Regions from separate parts of the Pseudocitrobacter sp. 2023LY-00077 genome, predicted to be linked through region 1. Evidence: predicted binding sites of a transcription regulator. Region 1 holds the regulator's gene; the other holds the start of a gene.

Evidence for each region. The regulator LexA, encoded in region 1, represses DNA repair genes until DNA is damaged. The targets are predictions, from matches to a motif close to TNCTGTATGTACATACAGNA.
Region 2: a site for LexA is predicted at 1,537-1,556, ahead of dinB (DNA polymerase IV). Genes of this name have one in related genera too.

Annotation. Positions count from the first base shown of each region.
Region 1 covers NZ_JBSPEI010000013.1:112,795-116,680, forward strand. The annotation lists gene dinF (MATE family efflux transporter DinF) at 132-1,460, opposite strand; gene lexA (transcriptional repressor LexA) at 1,529-2,137, opposite strand; gene ACWWFX_RS17345 (diacylglycerol kinase) at 2,247-2,615, opposite strand; gene plsB (glycerol-3-phosphate 1-O-acyltransferase PlsB) at 2,746-3,886, shown strand, end outside.
Region 2 covers NZ_JBSPEI010000017.1:60,954-64,839, forward strand. The annotation lists gene nqrF (NADH:ubiquinone reductase (Na(+)-transporting) subunit F) at 1-1,178, shown strand, start outside; gene nqrM ((Na+)-NQR maturation NqrM) at 1,181-1,396, shown strand; gene dinB (DNA polymerase IV) at 1,574-2,629, shown strand; gene ACWWFX_RS19915 (GNAT family N-acetyltransferase) at 2,632-3,075, shown strand; gene pepD (cytosol nonspecific dipeptidase) at 3,114-3,886, opposite strand, start outside.

The DNA of each region.
Region 1 (3,886 bases):
CTCCTTATCATTCGATCATGGATGAGATATCACTTCGTCCTTCGGCGTTCATTTCTGCTGAACGTGATAATAAGTGTAGATGAGGATATCGCCGACGATTCACTATTCAGAATCTTTAACCATCCACGCCGTTATGTCTGCGGCGAAAACCAGGTGCCTTTTTGCCAGTGACGACGCCAGATAACCGCCAGCGACAGGCCACGCAGCGCAAGGAATACCGCCAGTGCCAGCCATAAACCATGGTTGCCTAATACCGGCACCGTCAGCAGCGTTAAGGCGAACCCGGCGGCAGCCACGGCCATACTGTTACGCATTTCCGCACCCCGTGTCGCACCAATAAACATGCCATCCAGCAGATAACACCAGACACCGATTACCGGCAAGACTGCCTGCCAGAGCACATAGCGATCGGCAAGCTGCTGCAACGACGGCAGTGACGTCAACATTGCCACGATATGCCTGCCTGCCAGGGCGTACACCAGCGCAAACGCCAGCGCCACAATGCCTGCCTGTCGGCAGGCCGCGCGCCAGACCTGCTGTAACTGGCTATCATCACGCGCGCCATAAGCCTGCCCGGAGTGCGCTTCCACGGCATAGGCAAAGCCATCCAGCGCGTAGGCGGTGAAGGTGAGCATGGTCATCAGTACCGCATTGACCGCCACCACATCGCTGCCCAGCCGCGCGCCAAATACGGTTAATGCGCCAAAGCAGAGCTGAAGCAGTAACGAGCGCAGCATAATGTCGCGATTGAGCGCCAGCAGGCTGCGCATATTTCCGCGCCAGGCCGTCTTCAGCATTTCAGATGTAATACCGCGTAGCACCAGCACCTTACGCGCCATCAGCAGGCCAATGAACATCGTGGCATATTCGGCAATCACCGTCGCCAGCGCCGCCCCCTGCACGTTCATATGCAGGCCCATCACCAGCCACAGATCGAGAACGATGTTCAGGACGTTGCCGACGATCAGCAAAATTACCGGTGCACGCGCGTACTGAACGCCGAGCAACCAGCCCAGCAACACCAGGTTGGCCAGCGAGGCGGGCGCGCTTAACCAGCGAATTTCAAGGAAGCGCCGCGCCTGCTCCAGCACCGTATCGCTGCCGCCGACAACGGTGAGTGCCAGATTAATCAGCGGACCTTTGAACAGTACGATAAGTAACCCTGCCCCCAGCGCCAGCAGCAGCGGTTGCACCAGCGCACGGGCAAGCCGAAGGGGATCTTTCGCGCCGAAGGCCTGCGCAGTTAAGCCGGTGGTACTCATACGTAAAAAGAGCAGCAGCATAAACAGGAAGCTGGTTGCCGTTGCGCCAATCGCCACGCCGCCGAGATAGACCGCGCTATCCAGATGACCAATCACCGCCGTATCCACCAGCCCCAGTAAGGGAACCGTGATATTGGAGAAAATCATGGGGAGGGCGAGACGCCATAATGCCTTGTCGGCAGCCGTGAAGAGCGACATGGTTAGGAACCTGAACAGAAAAGAGAACGAACAACGGCGCATGATGCGCCGTTGTTATCGGGAGAGGATTACAGCCATTCGCCGTTGCGGATCACGCCAACGGCCAGCCCTTCAATGGAGAAGTTCTGACGGCTAAGATCGACGACAATCGGGGAAAACTCGCTGTTTTCCGGCAACAGTTCAACGACGTTGCCCTGTTTTTTCAGGCGTTTTACCGTCACTTCTTCGTCGATACGCGCAACAACCACCTGACCGTTACGCACGTCCTGGGTTTTGTGCACCGCGAGCAGGTCGCCGTCCATAATGCCGATATCTTTCATCGACATGCCGCTAACCCGCAGCAGGAAGTCAGCGTTTGGTTTGAACAGTGAAGGATCGACCTGATAGTGACCTTCAATGTGCTGCTGTGCCAGCAGCGGCTCACCGGCGGCAACGCGGCCAATCAGCGGCAGGCCGGTTTCTTCTTCCACCAGCAGACGAATGCCGCGCGAGGCGCCAGAAACAATTTCAATGACGCCTTTACGCGCCAGTGCTTTCAGATGCTCTTCCGCCGCATTCGGGGAACGGAACCCCAGGCGCTGAGCAATTTCCGCACGCGTTGGCGGCATGCCCGTTTGGCTGATGTGATCCCGGATGAGATCAAACACCTCTTGCTGCCTGGTCGTTAACGCTTTCATTCCGCCCCCTGGGTGTATATACAGTTATGCTGTGAGTATATACAGTTAACGGCTATTTTGGAACCGCAAAACACACAAAATACAGGAGTTTTCGCAGATTATGCGAGCCTCAGTGGAAATGCGACCACAGCAGCACGCCCCAGGTCATCACCGCGACGAAAATCGCCAGCAATACCGCCGCAGAACCCATATCTTTCGCCCGCCCGGAGAGTTCGTGATATTCAGAACCAATGCGGTCAACTACCGCTTCCAGCGCACTATTGAGAATTTCCACTATCATCACCAGAAGGACGGAGCTTATCAGCAAGACGCGGGTAATGGCGTCAACGTCCAGCCAGCAAGCGATGATAATGGCCACAACCGAGGCGACCCCTTCCTGGCGGAACGCGGCTTCGTTTACCCACGCCGCGCGAAAACCTTTCCAGGAATAACCAGCCGCTTTGATAATTCGGGTGAGTCCAGTGGTATTATTGGCCATCAAATAGAACCTTTTAGCGTTATACGCATCAATGACAGTAGCTGTTATCGGCGGTAGAACAGAAATCCTGCTGACTTTCTGATATTCTTGCCGCGCATTTGCATGATTAACCAGAGGCTTTACATCGTTTATGTCCGGTTGGCCACGAATTTACTACAAATTACTGAATTTACCATTAAGCATACTGGTAAAAAGCAAGTCTATTCCGGCAGAGCCTGCCCAGGAATTGGGGCTCGATACGTCGCGCCCGATCATGTACGTCCTGCCTTATAACTCTAAGGCCGACTTACTGACCTTGCGCGCCCAGTGCCTGGCGCACGATCTCCCAGACCCGCTTGAGCCGCTGGAGATCGACGGCACCTTACTGCCCCGCTATGTGTTTATCCATGGCGGCCCGCGCGTGTTCACCTATTACACGCCGAAAGAAGAGTCTATCAAGCTGTTCCACGACTATCTCGATCTGCATCGCAGCAATCCGAATCTGGACGTGCAGATGGTGCCGGTGTCGGTGATGTTTGGTCGTCGTCCAGGGCGTGAGAAAGGCGAGGTGAACCCGCCGCTGCGCATGCTGAACGGCATCCAGAAATTCTTCGCCGTCTCCTGGCTCGGCCGCGACAGCTTTGTGCGTTTCTCGCCGTCCGTCTCGTTGCGCCGCATGGCCGATGAACACGGTACCGATAAAATTATCGCGCAAAAACTGGCGCGCGTGGCGCGTATGCACTTCGCTCGCCAGCGTCTGGCCGCAGTCGGCCCGCGTCTGCCAGCGCGTCAGGATCTCTTCAACAAGCTGCTCGCCTCCCGTGCGATTGCCAAAGCCGTTGAAGATGAAGCGCGCAGCAAAAAAATCTCTCATGAAAAAGCGCAGCAAAACGCCATCGCGCTGATGGAAGAGATTGCCGCCAACTTCTCCTACGAGATGATTCGCCTGACGGACCGCATTCTCGGCTTCACCTGGAACCGTCTCTATCAGGGTATCAACGTGCACAACGCCGAGCGCGTTCGCCAGCTGGCGCACGACGGCCACGAGATTGTGTATGTGCCGTGCCACCGTAGCCATATGGACTACCTGCTGCTCTCCTACGTGCTCTATCACCAGGGGCTGGTGCCGCCGCACATTGCTGCCGGTATCAACCTGAATTTCTGGCCAGCCGGCCCGATTTTCCGTCGCCTGGGCGCGTTTTTTATTCGCCGTACCTTTAAGGGCAACAAACTCTACTCCACCGTGTTCCGCGAATATCTCGGCGAGCTGTTCAGCCGGGGTTATTCCGTTG
Region 2 (3,886 bases), on a different contig from region 1:
CGCTGTCGGTGCTGATCCTGTTTGCCAAATCGAAACTGGTGAATTCGGGCGATGTGGTGATTGAAATCAACAACGAAGCCGACCGACAGATCCGCACGCCGGCGGGCGACAAGCTGCTGAATACGCTCTCCAGCAACGGGATTTTCGTCTCTTCCGCCTGCGGTGGCGGCGGTTCCTGCGGCCAGTGCCGCGTGAAAATTAAAGAAGGTGGCGGTGACATCCTGCCGACCGAACTGGCGCATATCACCAAACGCGAAGCCAAAGAGGGCTGCCGTCTGGCGTGTCAGGTGGCGGTGAAGCAGGACATGAAAATTGAACTGCCGGAAGAGATCTTTGGCGTCAAAAAATGGGAATGCGAGGTTATCTCAAATGATAACAAAGCGACGTTTATCAAAGAGCTGAAGCTGGCGATCCCGGAAGGCGAGGTCGTACCGTTCCGCGCGGGGGGCTATATTCAGATTGAATGTCCATCGCATAAGGTTGCGTACGCCGATTTTGACGTGCCTGATGAGTACCGTTCCGACTGGGATAAATTCAATCTTTTCCGTTACGTTTCCGAGGTTAAAGAACCGACGGTGCGCGCCTACTCCATGGCGAACTATCCGGAAGAGAAGGGCATCATCATGCTCAACGTGCGTATTGCCACGCCGCCGCCGAGCGTGCCGGATGCGCCACCGGGGATTATGTCCTCTTACATCTGGTCGCTGAAAGCGGGCGATAAAGTGACGATTTCCGGGCCGTTTGGCGAGTTCTTTGCCAAAGACACGGACGCCGAAATGGTCTTTATCGGTGGCGGCGCGGGGATGGCACCGATGCGCTCGCACATTTTTGACCAGCTTAAACGCCTGCACAGCAAGCGGAAAATCAGCTTCTGGTACGGTGCACGTTCGCTGCGCGAAATGTTCTATCAGGACGAATTCGAACAGCTGGCGCGTGACAACCCGAACTTCACCTTCCACATCGCGCTATCGGACGCGCTGCCGGAAGACAACTGGACGGGTTACACGGGCTTTATCCATAATGTTCTGTATGAAAACTACCTGCGTGACCATCCGGCCCCGGAAGATTGTGAGTTCTATATGTGCGGGCCGCCGATGATGAACGCGGCGGTCATCAAAATGCTCAAAGACCTGGGCGTGGAAGATGAAAACATCATGCTCGATGATTTTGGAGGCTGATGATGCTCACGGTATTTCTGGCGACATTTGCGATTTTTGCGCTGGTGATCCTCGGCATGTCGCTGGGGTACATCATTAAGCGTAAAAGTATCCAGGGCAGCTGCGGCGGGATTACCTCGCTGGGGCTGGAGAAAGTCTGCGACTGCCCGGAGCCCTGTGATGCGCGCAAAAAGCGCATGGCGCGCGAAGCGTTGCAACAGCAGAAGAGGATTTTGTAAACCCTCGCAAGCTGCGTACATTAATGCCCGGTGGCGCTTCGCTTACCGGGCCTACCTATCACTCGAGCAGTAGGCCGGATCAGGCGTAGCCGTCATCCGGCAATGCAGACTGTTTTCTCTCTTCTCACGCCCTCTAATTATACTGTATACTTGTCCAGTAACATCCGGGGGCTATGTATGCGCAAAATTATCCACGTCGATATGGACTGCTTCTTCGCAGCGGTAGAGATGCGCGATAATCCTGCGCTGCGCGACATCCCCATCGCCATTGGCGGCAGCCGTGAACGACGCGGCGTCATCAGCACCGCCAACTACCCGGCGCGGAAATTCGGCGTACGTAGCGCAATGCCCACCGGCATGGCGCTTAAGCTTTGCCCGCACCTCACGCTTTTACCAGGCCGTTTTGACGCCTACAAAGAAGCCTCTGAGCACATCCGTGAAATCTTCTCTCGCTACACCTCGCTGATTGAACCCTTGTCGCTGGATGAAGCCTATCTCGACGTCAGCGACAGCGTGCACTGCCATGGTTCTGCCACGCTTATTGCGCAGGAAATTCGGCAGACTATCTTCAACGAATTGCATCTCACGGCTTCCGCAGGCATCGCCCCGGTAAAGTTTCTCGCCAAAATCGCCTCCGATCTCAACAAACCCAACGGCCAGTTTGTTCTCACACCCGCCGACGTTCCCGCGTTCCTGAAAACATTGCCGCTGGAAAAAATCCCCGGCGTCGGCAAAGTTTCGGCTGCGAAGCTCGAAAGTATGGGGCTGAAAACCTGCGAAGACGTGCAGAAAAGCGATCTCGCCATGCTGTTGAAACGCTTTGGTAAATTTGGCCGCATATTATGGGAACGCAGCCAGGGCATTGATGAGCGCGCCATCAATAACGAACGGCTGCGAAAATCGATCGGCGTGGAACGCACGCTGGCGGAAGATATTCACGACTGGTCAGCGTGTGAAGCGATTATCGAACGTCTCTACCCGGAGCTGGAGCGACGGCTGGCGAAGGTCAAACCCGACCTGCTGATTGCCCGCCAGGGCGTGAAACTCAAATTTAATGACTTCCAGCTCACGACTCAGGAACACGTCTGGCCGCGTCTGAACAAAGAAGACCTGATCGCCACCGCCTACAAAACCTGGCACGAACGCCGTGCCGGGCGCGGTGTCCGGCTGGTGGGGCTGCACGTTACGCTGCTTGATCCACAACTTGAAAGACAACTGGTGTTAGGACTTTAATCATGAACATTCGCCCCTGGCAGCCGCATGAACTGCCGCAACTGAGCCAGATTTTCCTGCGCGCGGTCCACGAAACCGCCAGTCAGCACTATTCCCCCGCGCAAATTGCCGCCTGGGGTCAGGTGGATGATGTGCAGTGGCGGCAGAAATTAGCCTCTTCCGTGGTGCTGGTAGCAGAGGTTGACGGCAAGGTTGTCGGTTTTATCACCGCCGCTGGGCATTACATCGACCTGCTTTTTGTCTCGCCAGATTACGCGCGGCAAGGGATTGCCGGGGCGCTGTTACGAGCATTGCTGGCGAAAATGCTACCGGGAAAAGTGACCGTTGCGGCGAGCATTACGGCAAAACCGTTCTTTGAAGGTCAGGGATTTGTGCTGGTGCGCGAGCAAAATGTTGAGGCGCGGGGAGAGTGGTTTATTAATTACCTGATGGCGCGAGAGGTATAAAAAAGCCGGGCAGTGATTGCCGCCCGGCTTAACGGATATTACTTCGCCGGAATCGCTTTCAGCAGTTCAGTCAGCAGCGTCCAGTAGTGGCCCACGCTTTCGATATGAACCTGCTCATCCGGGGAGTGCGGGCCCGTAATGGTTGGCCCGATGGAGACCATGTCCATTTCCGGATACGGTTTTTTGAACAGACCGCACTCCAGACCTGCGTGGATAACCTGAATGTTCGGCGTCTTGTTGAACAGACGCTGATAGGTTTCGCGTACCAGATGCATCACCGGAGAGTTTGCGTCCGGCTGCCAGCCAGGGTAGCTGCCTTTGGCTTCGGTTTTCGCGCCAGCCAGTTTACCCAGTGAATCCAGCATGCTGACCACATATTCTTTACCGGTGTCGATAAGCGAACGAATCAGGCAGTGGATTTCCACGTTGTCGTCAGTCATAGTCACAACGCCGACGTTCAGAGAGGTTTCAACCACGCCTTTTGCCACGTCAGAGTTGCGGATCACACCGTTCGGCGTAGCGTTCAGCAGGCGGACGAAAGCATCGCGAGACTGCGCGGTCAGCGCGGCTTTATCGTTGCTGACGGACTCCAGCAGCACGGTCAGGTTCTTCTCTTTCTCAGCCAGCTCGTTTTTCAGGATATCCTGATATTGGCCAACCAGCGCTTTCAGCGATTCTACTTTATCCGCCGCCACGGCAATGGTAGAGAAGGCTTCACGCGGAATGGCGTTACGCAGCGTACCACCGTTGAAATCAACCAGACGCAGATCCAGCTCTTCCGCGTGTCCTGCCAGGAAACGTACCAGCAGTT